3 regions of the Pantoea sp. Lu_F5_004 genome follow, and region 2 is predicted to be linked to each of the others. Evidence: predicted binding sites of a transcription regulator. Region 2 holds the regulator's gene; each other region holds the start of a gene.
What was found. The regulator CRP, encoded in region 2, controls carbon source genes, mostly activating them, when cyclic AMP is high. The targets are predictions, from matches to a motif close to ATGTGANNNNNNTCACAT.
Positions count from the first base shown of each region.

Region 1: a site for CRP is predicted at 1,572-1,589, ahead of ompW (outer membrane protein OmpW). Genes of this name have one in related genera too.
Region 3: a site for CRP is predicted at 975-992, ahead of glpT (glycerol-3-phosphate transporter). Genes of this name have one in related genera too.

Region 1 is NZ_CP194946.1:1,932,084-1,936,558, reverse strand. Features, by position in the region: gene trpA (tryptophan synthase subunit alpha) at 1-296, shown strand, start outside; gene ACR8BN_RS08940 (BON domain-containing protein) at 445-759, shown strand; gene ompW (outer membrane protein OmpW) at 817-1,452, opposite strand; gene ACR8BN_RS08930 (YkgJ family cysteine cluster protein) at 1,703-2,119, shown strand; gene ACR8BN_RS08925 (YciC family protein) at 2,147-2,881, shown strand; gene ACR8BN_RS08920 (septation protein A) at 2,933-3,472, shown strand; gene yciA (acyl-CoA thioester hydrolase YciA) at 3,531-3,953, shown strand; gene tonB (TonB system transport protein TonB) at 3,990-4,475, opposite strand, start outside.
Region 2 is NZ_CP194946.1:453,982-458,456, forward strand. Features, by position in the region: gene ACR8BN_RS02090 (YccS/YhfK family putative transporter) at 1-845, opposite strand, end outside; gene crp (cAMP-activated global transcriptional regulator CRP) at 903-1,535, opposite strand; gene ACR8BN_RS02100 (OsmC family protein) at 1,839-2,243, shown strand; gene ACR8BN_RS02105 (phosphoribulokinase) at 2,803-3,672, opposite strand; gene ACR8BN_RS02110 (YheU family protein) at 3,734-3,952, opposite strand; gene ACR8BN_RS02115 (hydrolase) at 3,957-4,475, opposite strand, start outside.
Region 3 is NZ_CP194946.1:3,948,412-3,952,886, reverse strand. Features, by position in the region: gene glpT (glycerol-3-phosphate transporter) at 1-847, opposite strand, end outside; gene ACR8BN_RS18305 (carboxylate/amino acid/amine transporter) at 1,222-2,085, shown strand; gene ACR8BN_RS18300 (DUF1456 family protein) at 2,596-3,075, opposite strand; gene metR (HTH-type transcriptional regulator MetR) at 3,159-4,085, opposite strand; gene metE (5-methyltetrahydropteroyltriglutamate--homocysteine S-methyltransferase) at 4,230-4,475, shown strand, end outside.

The DNA of each region.
Region 1 (4,475 bases), 1.5 Mb from region 2:
GACGGGGTTACACCTACCTGCTGTCGCGCGCGGGCGTTACCGGTGCTGAAAACCGCGCCAGCCTGCCGTTGCAGCATCTGATCGACAAGCTGCGTGAATACCATGCAGCCCCGCCGCTGCAGGGCTTTGGTATTTCTGAGCCTGAACAGGTGAAGGAAGCGATCGCTGCGGGCGCTGCGGGCGCGATCTCCGGTTCTGCGATTGTCAGAATCATCGAAAAGCATCATTCAGAGCCTGAGGTGATGCTGAGCGAGCTGAAGAACTTTGTCAGCCGCCTTAAAGCCGCCAGCCGTTAATCCTGCCAGCATGCCTTATCGCGCGATAAGGCATGATTTGTTTCCTTTTTTTCATTCCCCCATTTGCCCTTTTTGCAAAATCTGCACCACAATGACAATGCGCCGTTACGGTAACGTCGCATCCATTTTGTGACAGGGAGAGAAAGCAATGAAATTCGTTAAACTGCTGACAGGTGCTGTACTGGCGGGCGTGGTTGCGCTGACACTGAGCGCCTGTGCGCCAACCGCAACCAAAGAGGGAACCGGTGGCTATATTGATGACACCGTGGTGACCACAAAAGTTAAAGGTGAACTGCTGAAAGATGACTCACTGAAATCAACTGAAATCAACGTAGAAACCTTTAAAGGTAAAGTTCAGCTGAGCGGTTTTGTTTCATCACCACAGATGGCTAATCGTGCCGTTCAGGTTACGCGCAGCGTGGCGGGCGTAAAGTCCGTGGTAAACAATATGCAGATCAAATAACGTCTTAACAGACAAAAAAAGGCCGCTGATTCAGCGGCCTTTTTATCGTCTTTATCATCAGAAACGGTAACCCGCACCGAAGAAGAAGACCCAGGGATCGATGCGCATATTGATATTCTGCTGCTCGCCACCCGCTTTAAACTTCACTTCCGTATCAATATCCATGTACCACACCGACGCATTCAACATCCAGTCACGGTTAATCTGATAATCCAGACCGACCTGACCCGCCACACCCCAGGAATCCTTCACGCTGAGATCGGTCAGGCCCGCATCGCGGCCCGTTTGATTGAAATCGGCGTCGTAAAAGGTGGTGTAGTTGATACCTACGCCAACGTAAGGACGCGCTTTGCTCTTGCTGTCAAAAAAGTAGTACTGCGCCATCAGCGTAGGCGGTAACTGGCGTACCGTTGCCAGTGTTCCGGTCGGGCCCAGGCCCACTTTGTGACGGAACGGTGTGGCGGCCAGTAATTCGACACCAATGTTGTCCGTTGCCATGTATGTAAAGGTCAGGCCCAGCTGCGTATCGTTGGATGCGCTGAACTCGCCCATCCCTAACACATTATCGGAACCTTCGGTGGGCCGAACGGTGGCACTGCCGGCACGCATAAAGAAGTCGCCTGCTTCGTGGGCCATTGCCAGCTGGGGTAAAGCCAGAGCCAGCAGCATCGCGCATTTTGCCAGTTTCATCATCACTCCTTTGCTTAATGTTAATGTCGCGAACGTCATCGCTTTTTTGCTGGCAAATATTTAACGTGATTTACAGAAAATTGCACTCTGTACCTTTCAGATAAATTACTTAAAAAACAATGAATTGATTTAGATCAATTTCGGCTCAGGCTGGCGCAGCAAAATTCCCCTTGCTGAATAATTTCGCCGGGCCTATTTTGCTTATCTTCTCTGGTGATTTTGGTTCGATGCCCTGGGAGGGGCGGGTGATCAAATGAGTGAAATAACTAACCCTTGTGTCAGCTGTGGCGCCTGCTGCGCCCATTTCCGCGTCTCATTTTACTGGGCCGAAGCCGATGATGCAGGCGGCCCGGTGCCGACCGCATTAACCGAACCGCTCAGCCTGTTAATGCGCAATATGCGTGGTACGAACGATCGCGCGCCGCGCTGCGTTGCCCTTGAGGGCGACATTGGCGGCTGTGTCTCCTGCGGAATTTACGAACAACGTCCGACGCCCTGTCGGGAATTTTCGATGTCGGGCGAAGCGGGTATCCACAATGAAGCCTGCGATCGCGCCCGCGCCCGGTATGGCCTTCCCGCCCTTTTTTCTCCATCTTTACCTGCCATGACAGAAAGTTATGCCGCAGCGGGTGCCCGCGAGCTGCCAGAACATGTACAATCGCCGGGTTAATTAACCCGGTTCCTCAAAGGAGTGTACATGTCTATCACGGCAAGCTCGTTATACCGTGACACAGGAAATTTCGCGCGCCATCAACTGGCTACGGTGCTGTTGATGTCGCTGCTGGCCGCTTTTATCACCGTCATGCTGGTGCATGTGCTGACGCCGGGTGCCGATCAGATGGCCCTCCTGCAACAGGGTGACGATATCGCCGGTTCGCTGTTTGAGATGGTGCAGAATATGTCACCGGAACAGCAGCAGGTGCTGCTGCGCGCCTCGGCGGCCAGCACCTTCGCTGCGCTGATGGGGAACACGCTGCTGCTCGGCGGAATGCTCTATCTGATCCCGATGGTCTCTTCCGGCCAGCGTGTCAGTGCGTTGCGGGCGATTGGTGCTTCAGCGCCGCTGCTGCCAAAGCTGCTGCTGCTCACCTTCCTGATGACGCTGGTGGCGCAACTGGGCTTTATGGTGCTGGTGGTGCCAGGCATTCTGCTGACGATTCTGCTGTCGCTGGCTCCGGTGATGGTGGCCAGTGAGAAGATGGGTGTCTTTGCCGCCATGCGGGCCAGCATGCGGATGGCGTGGAAGAATGTGAAGCTGATTGCCCCCGCTATTCTGCTCTGGCTGCTGGCCAAAGTAGTGGTGATGCTGTTCTTCTCTTCGCTGACGGTTTTACCGCTGAATGTCTCATCGGTGATTTTCACCGCGGCAGGCAATGTGGTTTCGGCGATGTTGATTATCTATCTTTATCGGCTCTATATGCTGTTACGTTGATTGACGATGTGCCTTCGGGCACATTTGCAGCCAACTCTGAATGGAAAAACTATGAAGCAGCTACTCGACTTTCTTCCCCTGGTGGTCTTTTTCATCTTCTACAAGCTGTATGACATTTTTGTCGCCTCGGGCGCGCTGATTGTCGCGACCGGCCTGGCGCTGGTTGTCAGCTGGGTGCTCTATCGCAAGCTGGAAAAGATGACAATTTTCACCTTTGTGCTGGTGGCGGTCTTTGGCACCCTGACGCTGGTGTTCCACAACGATGAGTTCATTAAGTGGAAAGTTACGGTTATCTACAGCCTGTTTGCCGCCGCCCTGCTCTACAGCCAGTGGTTTATGGAGCAGACGCTGATTCAGCGCATGCTGGGCAAAGAGTTACAACTGCCCGATGCGGTCTGGCGCAGGCTCAACGTTGCCTGGGCGCTGTTCTTCTTCATCTGCGGCCTGGTAAACATCTATGTCGCCTTTTGGTTATCTCAGGCGTTTTGGGTTAACTTTAAAGTGTTCGGTCTTTCCGGTCTGACCTTACTGTTTACCCTGCTCAGCGGGCTTTACATCTGGCGACAGATGCCGCAGCAGGAACAAAAATAATCATCTGCCCGGTCCGCCGGGCATTTTTTTAGCATTCACCTGCATAGAAGTGGAAGCAATGGGCGAAAAACATACATTGCCGAAAGGCGAAATGGTGCTGCGTACGCTCGCCATGCCAGCAGACACCAACGCCAACGGCGATATTTTTGGTGGCTGGCTGATGTCACAGATGGATATGGGTGGCGCTATCCTGGCGAAAGAGATCGCTGAAGGACGCGTGGTGACGGTTCGCGTTGACGGCATGTCATTTATGAAGCCCGTCGCGGTGGGCGATGTGGTGAGCTGCCATGCGAGCTGTCTCCGTACCGGCAACAGCTCCATGACGATCAATGTTGAAGTGTGGATCAAAAAAGTGTCGTCTGAGCCGATTGGACAAACTTACATTGCGACGGAAGCGGTGTTTATTTATGTGGCGGTCGACAATGAGGGCAATTCCCGTCCTCTGCCAGCCGGTCGCGCCAACCAGCAACCCGGCGAATGAAAAACAGGTCAGGCTGTTTCAGCCTGACCTGACGCATTATTCTATGCTGGCCCCACCATTAATCTTAAACACGATATTCATGGTCAGACCCTGCCCTGGCCGTCCGCTCTGATAGCGCCACTTTTTCATCGCCTGCTTAACTTCACGCTCAAACATATTGCGCGGCTCAGCAGAGAGGAGCTGGATGTTATCCACCCGTCCCTCACTATCCACATCAAACTTCACCCGTACCCGCCCCTCTACACGCAGTGCAAATGCGCGTTGTGGATAGCCAGGCTTACTGACGTTCAGTGCTTTTGGGCCGGTTGAGGCCGATGAGGAAGGTAACGGCGTAGATTTTGGCGCCGTGGTCGGTTTGTTCTGCGTCGCCGGGGCTTCCTGCTTAAACGGATCGGCCTGCGGTTTGCTCTCCTGACGCGGCTTCACCTCGCGTTTAGGCTGCTCCCGCTTGTGCTCTGGTTTCGGTCTGGGCTTTGGCTTAGGCTCAGGTTTGGGAATCGGCACCGGCTCCGCTTTCGGCGG
Region 2 (4,475 bases):
TTATCCGCCAGCACCCGCAACCGGGCCGAGATGGTTTTGGCATTCCAGCGGATCACCGCTTCGGCGTGGCTCTGTTCGACCAGTTTCTGTACCTCTTCCGGCCGATGCAGGCTGACCGAGATATGTTCCTGCAGATCCAGCGCCACCTGAAAGGCGCGCGTCAGCCGTTTATGGCTGTGATCGCGGCTTGCCGACAGCATATGCATCTGCTGATAACAGGTGTTAATCAGATCGACCACTTTCTGCTGACGGGCCAGTAGCGGCGGCAGCGCCTTTTCCGGATCGGTCAGCTGCGTCAGCAGGGTATATTTTGCGTCGCAGTAGTTAGCCAGCTCGCGGTAGATCAGGCTCAGGCTTTCGCGCATCGGCTGCTCTTTCCACAGCCAGAACCAGAACCAGTTAAACAGCCCGTACCACAGCGTGCCACCGATATAGAGCAGCGGGGGGACATAGATTGGCATGCGGCCAATCAGGCTCAGGGTAAAGATGGCGGCAATCAGGGTGCCGGGCAGCAGACGACCATGCAGCGGGCTGATCTCCCCGGTAACGCCGAGCAATAAGGGCATGGCAAACAGGATGAGCGGCAGCGGAATAGCATGCAGGGTGAGCCACTGCATCAGAAAGCTGCCGAGGGCAAACAGGCTGCCGCCAACAATCAGGCGTTTGAAGAAGCGTTTATGCGGGGTATCCAGACCGGCAATGTTGCAGCAGGCGGGCACTAATGAGAACAGCAGACCTTTTTGCAGGTCGCCAGCCAGCCAGCCCAGCGCCACTGGCAGACAGAGCACCAGCGTTTGCCGCAAGGCGTAGTTAACTTCAGGATGGTAAATAATTCGACGCCACATCGGCCCAACACAAACAATAACGGCGTGATGTTGCCATCACGCCGTGGGTGACAGGAATTAGCGGGTGCCGTAAACGACGATGGTTTTGCCGTGTGCGGAGATCAGGTTCTGATCTTCCAGCATCTTCAAAATACGGCCCACGGTTTCACGTGAACAACCAACAATCTGGCCAATTTCCTGACGAGTGATTTTAATTTGCATGCCGTCGGGATGCGTCATGGCATCTGGCTGCTTCGCCAGGTTGAGCAGGGTCTGTGCAATGCGTCCGGTTACGTCGAGGAAAGCGAGGTTACCCACTTTTTCAGACGTCACCTGCAGGCGACGCGCCATCTGCGATGAGAGTCGCATCAGGATGTCAGGGTTAACCTGAATCAGCTGACGGAATTTCTTGTAAGAAATCTCCGCCACTTCGCACGCGCTTTTCGCACGTACCCAGGCGCTGCGTTCCTGGCCTTCTTCGAACAGGCCAAGTTCACCAATAAAATCGCCCTGATTCAGGTAGGAAAGAATCATCTCTTTGCCTTCTTCATCTTTAATCAGAACCGCGACGGAACCTTTCACGATGTAGTAAAGCGTTTCTGCTTTTTCACCTTGGTGAATCAGCGTACTTTTGGATGGATACTTGTGAATATGGCAATGGGACAGGAACCATTCGAGTGTAGGGTCTGTTTGCGGTTTGCCGAGAACCATTCGCTATTATCCTCTGTTGTAATCGTGCCCAAAATACAGGGGGCAGTTTTCCCTGTCAGGCGGTGAAAGCTTCAAGCGTTTCCATTTCAGGAAATTATTCGGGCCGCATCAGGCGCAGTGCGCATCATCCTTCCCGCCTTCGTCATCGGGTGACGAAAAATATTTTCAGCACTGTTTGTAGCACAGCTTTTGCCGACTGTCTTCTGTTGTCTCGCTTCAGCTACGGGCGGATTTCTCTGGATTGCTGTTTACCAGGCGAAAGCGTACTCTGGCGACAAAACAGCGTATTCCGGAGCAAAAATCATGCAGGCAAGAGTGAAATGGGTAGAAGGGCTGACATTCCTCGGAGAATCCTCATCCGGCCATCAGATACTGATGGATGGAAATTCGGGTGATAAAGCGCCCAGCCCAATGGAGATGGTGCTGATGGCGGCGGGCGGATGCAGTGCGATTGACGTGGTATCAATTCTGCAAAAAGGCCGAAACGATGTGGCTGATTGTGAAGTAAAACTGACCTCAGAACGTCGTGAAGAGGCGCCGCGAATCTTTACGCACATCAACCTGCATTTTATCGTGAGTGGTAAAGCGCTCCAGGATAAAGCGGTATCACGCGCCGTGGATCTTTCTGCTGAAAAATATTGCTCTGTGGCCATCATGCTGGGTAAAGGCGTCAACATTACGCATAGCTATGAAGTGATTGAGCTGTAGTAGCCGCAGGGGTCATTGCAGACCTGCTAACTTCACTTCCAGTATCTGATTCAGGTTGCTTTAAGACTGTGCCTGCATCGGGAATCCGCTTTGATACTGTGCCTGCGCTGGGAACCGGGTCAGATCGGAAAGTCGCTTAAGCCAATCTCTGGCCGCTCGGCCCGCGCGATTACGCACCTCATCCCTGAGGCGCGCCCGTAGCCGGGCCAACGCGTTGCGTTGTTCAAAAACGCTCCCGGCGTTTTTATCCGGGCGGCGGGACGCTTTCCTCTTCTGACCCGGTTCCCGGCGTGTTGAACTTATCTATTGCTGCCAGATTCTTTCTGCCCAGGCGTTGTCTGTAGCGACCTTCCTGAAACCGGATGCGGTTGCCGGACGTGAAGCGAAGGGAGCATATACCTGTAGCAAAGCATCGCGGGCCAGGGATGGCGGTTTTGCGTCTTTGCGAAAGGTGTATGCTCCCTGAAGCCTGCTCAGCGGTAAGTCTTTAGCCGCAGGAAAACCAGTTTTACCATCTTTGTGAAAGACATCTGCTCTCAGAGCGGTTTTTGCTGACCTCTTACTCTATTCGCTTACCTTCCATCAGCCGCTTCACCAGCGGGCCCATAATCAACTCCATCGCCAGACCCATTTTGCCGCCAGGCACCACCAGCGTATTGATGTGCGAGATAAACGAGCCCTGCAGCATCGCCAGCAGGTAGGGGAGGTCGATATCTTCCAGCGCCTGGAAGTGGATCACCACAAAGCTCTCATCCAGTGACGGAATAGCGCGGGCAGCGAACGGGTTTGAGGTATCGACCGTCGGGACGCGCTGGAAGTTGATATGGGTGCGTGAGAACTGTGGTGTGATGAAGTTGATGTAATCTTCCATCGAGCGCACTACCGAATCCATGACCGCTTCACGTGAATGGCCGCGCTCGCCGGTGTCGCGCACCAGCTTCTGAATCCACTCCAGGTTCACAATCGGCACCACGCCAACCAGCAGATCAACCTGTTCTGCTACGTTGTGCTGCGCCGTTACCACGCCGCCGTGCAGCCCTTCGTAGAAGAGAATATCGGTGTTCTGCGGCAGCGGTTGCCACGGCGTAAAGGTGCCGGGCACCTGATTCCACGGCACCGCTTCATCGTAGGTGTGCAGATATTTACGCGACTGCCCCTGTCCGCTCTGACCATACTCTTTAAAGCTCTGCTCCAGCAGGCCAAAGTCATTGGCTTCCGGGCCGAAGTAGCTGACATGACGTCCTAAATCGCGCGCCTTACGAATCGCCATATCCATTTCAGGGCGGGTAAAACGGTGAAAACTGTCACCTTCCAGCTCCGCCGCATGAAGATCGAGCTGCTGAAAGATTTTGCGAAACGCCACGCTGGTGGTGGTGGTCCCTGCGCCGCTGGAACCAGTCACCGCGATAATGGGATGACGTGCAGACATAGAAAAGCTCCCTGTGAGGTCGGGCAATAGGCATTGTTAACACGAAATGCCGTTGGGTGCATCAGCCACGAAATTCTTTGCGCGGCATGATATTGACCGATTCGTGCAGTTCCGACCACACCAGTACCACTTCACCCGTTTCCAGCTGACGTCGCACATCAGCCACTTTGTCAATCAAGCTGCGTTCCTGCTCTCCGTAGTCCGTGCCTTCGCGCAGCACAAAGGTTTCAATCAGATTTTCAAGGGTCTCAGGTGAGACCTGTTGCCAGGGAATAATCACGAGATCAGTTATCCAGAAAAGGGGCGATCCACTGGGGGATACGCTGTTCCAGCCACATTTCAGGCTGGCGTAATGTCCCACCAACAAAACCTACATGGCCGCCGTGTGGTGTCAGTTGATAAGTAATAGTGGCAGATAATTGGCTGCTGTGCGGGATCACCTCATCACTCATAAAAGGATCATCTTTGGCGTGGATGATCAGCAGCGGTTTCTCTGCGTGCTTCAGCCAGGGCATGGCGCTGGCACGATGATAGTAATCGGCCGCATCCAGAAAACCGTGGGCGCGGGCGGTAATGGCATCATCAAAATCGCGTAGTCGCCGTAGCGCTTTAAGCTGTGCCAGATTGACCGGCAGCGTATCCGGCCAGGCGTGCAGTTTGCGGCGGGCATTTTTCTTGAGCTGCGCCAGCAAATAGTATTGATAGACGCGTGAGAAGCCGCGTTCCAGTTTTAGGCTACAGGGCTCCAGCAGCAGCGGAGCGGAGACAATGACCCCCGCGTCTACCTCAGCGGCTGCGCCCTG
Region 3 (4,475 bases), 600 kb from region 2:
CTTCTCTGAGATAGGTCGGCGACCAGTCGAGAATGCCGTAGCGCAGCAGATAAACAAATACGTTGGCCAGCGCGATGTACCACAGCAGCTTGTTCGGCAGTACATATTTCATGAAGATCTGTTTAGCCGTCAGCTCCTCTTCGTGGCTGGCATCGTAGTCGGGCGGATAGTCGTTTTTGTACTCTTCAATCGGTGGCAGACCACAGGATTGCGGCGTATCGCGCATCAGCGCAAAGGCCAGAATAGCAATGGCGATGGCGCCAAACGCCGGCATATAGAGAGCCGCTTTCCAGTCGTTGAACCACGCCATACCGAGCAGGAACAGCAGAGGCGGAATACCGCCGCCGACATTATGGGCGCAGTTCCAGACCGAAACGATCCTGCCGCGCTCCTTCTGCGACCACCAGTGAACCATGGTACGTCCACAAGGTGGCCAGCCCATGCCCTGGAACCAGCCGCAGATAAACAGCAGCACGAACATCACCATGATGCTGGAGGTGGCCCAGGGCACGAATCCCATAATCAGCATCACTGTCGCGGCCAGAATCAGGCCTGCCGGTAAGAAGACGCGCGGGTTTGAGCGGTCAGAGACCGATCCCATGATGAATTTTGAAAAGCCGTAGGCGATAGATATCCCGGATAAGGCAAAACCGAGATCGCCACGTGAAAAACCCTGCTCTACCAGGTAGGGCATGGCGAGTGCGAAGTTTTTTCTGACCAGATAGTAGGCGGCGTAACCAAAGAAGATCCCGATGAAAATTTGCCAGCGCAGACGACGGTAGAGCGGATCAACGTGATCCTCCGCCACCTGCGGCTGACGTGGTGCAGGTTTAAAAATGCTCAGCATCAGTGAGGCCCTCCAGGGCACATTATGGTTTTTAATTCCCAGCAGGTTGGGGCAGGAAAAGAGCAGAAGAAAATGGACGCAGAATGTTCCATTTCGCGCAAAGAATAGTGTTAGTTGCGCAACGTTACTGTGATGAATGACACATTTGTTACACTTTTATTACATTCTGGAGCGGAAGTGATCATGTGATGGATCATTTCGCGCATTTTATCTGGCTGAAAGATCTTTCTGCAGACAGTTATGTCAGGAAGCGAAAGCCCTTTTCCGATGGGCATTCTGATCGCCTGTTTTGTAATCAGATGTCAACCAGATTTCACAGCCTGATGGCAGCACATTGTTTACACTGACGGCCTGTTAATTTCGGGGTCGTCACCGTGTTTTTATTGATTATTACCACCATTCTGTGGGCCTTTTCGTTCAGTCTGATCGGCGAATATCTTGCCGGGCAGGTGGACAGCTGGTTCTCTGTACTGATGCGACTGGCGCTGGCTGCGCTGGTATTTTTACCTTTCCTGCGCTGGCGTGGTCATCGCCCTTCAACGCTGTTGCTTTACATGCTGGTCGGGATGCTGCAGCTGGGCGTGATGTATCTGCTGAGTTTTGAAGCCTATCTCTACCTTAGCGTGTCGGAATTCCTGCTGTTTACGGTGATGACGCCGCTTTATGTGACGCTGATTTACGATCTGATCAGCCGTCGTCCACTGCGCATCGGCTATATCTTCAGTGCACTGCTGGCTGTGGCAGGTGCGGCGATTATTCGCTATGACAAAGTCAGCGATCATTTCTGGTTTGGTCTGCTGTTAGTGCAACTGGCAAACATCTGCTTTGCGGCGGGAATGGTGGGCTATAAGCGTCTGCAGGAGACCCGCCCGATGCCGCAGCACGCGGCCTTCTCCTGGTTCTATCTGGGTGCGGTGTTGATTGCGGTGATCGCATGGTGTGCCTGGGGCAATCCGCAGAAGTTGCCGACCACCTCATTGCAGTGGGGCATTCTGGTCTGGCTGGGCATTGCGGCTTCTGGTCTGGGCTATTTTATGTGGAATTATGGTGCGACCCAGGTCGATGCCGGTACGCTGGGCATTATGAATAACATGCACGTTCCTGCCGGGCTGCTGGTGAATCTGGCTATCTGGCAGGAGAAACCGCACTGGCCAGGCTTTATTGCGGGCGCACTGGTGATCCTCGCCTCGCTGTGGGTGCACAAGCGCTGGGTGGTGGGGCGCAGTGACCGATCATAAACAGGGCTGTTGCATGGGTGCGGCCTCCCGGGCTGGCGCGTCCGATCGCGAAGGAATCTCACATCCCTGTTGATCGGCCGGGCCATCCCTGGCCCGGACGCTTCGCTCTTCAGACGCGCCAGCCCGGGAGACTTAACAGCATCATCGCAGTTGAACCAGGGGCTCAGAGCGAATATGAAAGAGGGGATGGCGCGCTGAAACGTAGAGCATTCGCGATGGAGTTGGCGTGTGCGATCGTGAAGGAATCTTACAGGATGGTTCAGAAACGCGCCCGGCGCTTTTTCCCCCTGCGACGAACGCTCCACCGATGACCCGCTTTCACTCCCCAGCGCTGGCCTGGTGTTGCTGATTAAAAAGCCATGAAGAAGCTTGAGGGAAGAGGTGGCGCAACTGAGGAGCAAAGCGTCCGAGCCAGGGATGGCGAGGCCGTGCTGCATGGATGCAGGCTTTCTTTGCGATCAGATGCGCCACTCTGACCACGCAGGTACCCGAAGCGATCAGCCACAGACGTTAAGCAGGCTTCTCACTCTTAGGACGCTGAATCATCGCCAGCCCTTTCAGGAAGTTACGCAGAATCTGATCGCCGCATTCGCGGTAGTTCTTATGATCAGGTTTGCGGAAAATCGCACCAATCTCAGCCTGTGAAACGGTAAAATTCACGCGCTTCAGTACATCAGGAATATCGGTGGTTTTCAGATCAAAAGCGATACGCAGCTTTCTCATGAAGATGTTGTTGGTCATCTTGCGCTCAATCGACGGTGCGGGCGCATCTTCACTTTTACCGCGACGGTAGAAGATCAGGCCATTCAGGAAATAACCCATCAGCACATCGGGGCAGGCACGGAACGCAGCATCGTCATCTTTTTTCAGCCACGCCTGAATATCCGCCAGCGGCACGTCACATTGCGCCAGCGCAAAAATCTCCACCATTTTGGCATCGCTCAGGTTGAGCATGTAGCGCACGCTGCGCAGAATATCATTGTTAGTCATGGTGAAATCTTCTCGTGGTCAGTCGACAGGCTGCGCATTATAGGGGATTTTGCCCGCCTTCGCGCAGGTTTGTGCCCGCCAGATTACCGCTGCAACACCGCACCGGGCAGCGCGGCGTCGCGCACAAAAGGCAGATGCTCACAGGCGTGCTGACGGGCAAAGCGGATAAACGCTTCCAGCACCGGCTGACGTTGCTCCCCTTCGCGCACGGCCGCATAAAGACGGCTCCACAGGCCATCACCCAGCGTGCGGGTGACCACCAGACCCTGCTTCTCAAAACTCTCCACCACCCAATGCGGCAGCGCGGCAATCCCCATACGCGCCGAGACCATCTGAATCATCAGCAGGGTGTTATCCACACTTTTCAGTGCCGGACTGACGCCTGCGGGCTGCAGAAAGTGACGCCAGATATCCAGACGCTGACGCTGCACCGGATAGATCATCAACACCTCATCGGCTAGATCTTCCGGCGAAATCTGCTCAACCTGCGCCAGCGGGTGATCCGTTGCCAGCACCAGACGTACTTCATAATCAAACATCGGGGAGTAGAACAGACCCGAGCGCGCCAGGATATCGGAGGTCAGCACCACATCCAGCTCACCCTGTTGCAGGGCGGGTTGAGGATCAAAGGTCACGCCCGATTTGAAATCCATCACCACCTGCGGCCAGCTCTGGCGGAATTTATCCAGCGCGGGGGTCAGCCACTGAATGCAGCTATGGCACTCTATCGCCACCCGTAATGTGGTCTGATGCGGCTCATGGCAGGCCTGCAATGCCTGCTGAATCTGCGGCAGCACCTGCTCGGCCAGCTGCAGCAGAATATCGCCCTGCGGCGTAAAGCGCAGCGGCTGACTTTTACGCACGAACAGGCGGAATCCCAGTCGCTGCTCCAGATCGCTGAACTGATGAGACAACGCCGATTGCGTCTGATGAAGCTGGGCCGCGGCCGCCGCCAGCGAGCCCGTATTGCGCAGAGCCTGAAGCGTCCGCAGGTGCTTGAGTTCGATCATGAGAGTCCTTCACATCGAAAATGAACATATTGCGCTTGAGCAATATACAGTACCCGCAGAGTATAGCAGTGTAAACATCTGGACGGCTAAACATCTTTGGCTGCCCATTTAAGCCAAAGTGAAAGATTATCTGGAGAACAGCACATGACTATCCTGAACCATACCCTCGGCTTTCCCCGTATTGGCCTGCGCCGTGAACTGAAAAAAGCGCTGGAGAGTTACTGGGCTGGCGACAGCACGCAGCAGGCGTTACTGGCGACGGGCCGTGAGCTGCGTGCGCGACACTGGCAACAACAGAAAGAGGCGGGCGTCGATCTGCTGCCGGTCGGCGATTTCGCCTGGTATGACCATGTGCTGACCACCAGCCTGATGCTGGGCAACGTGCCCGCG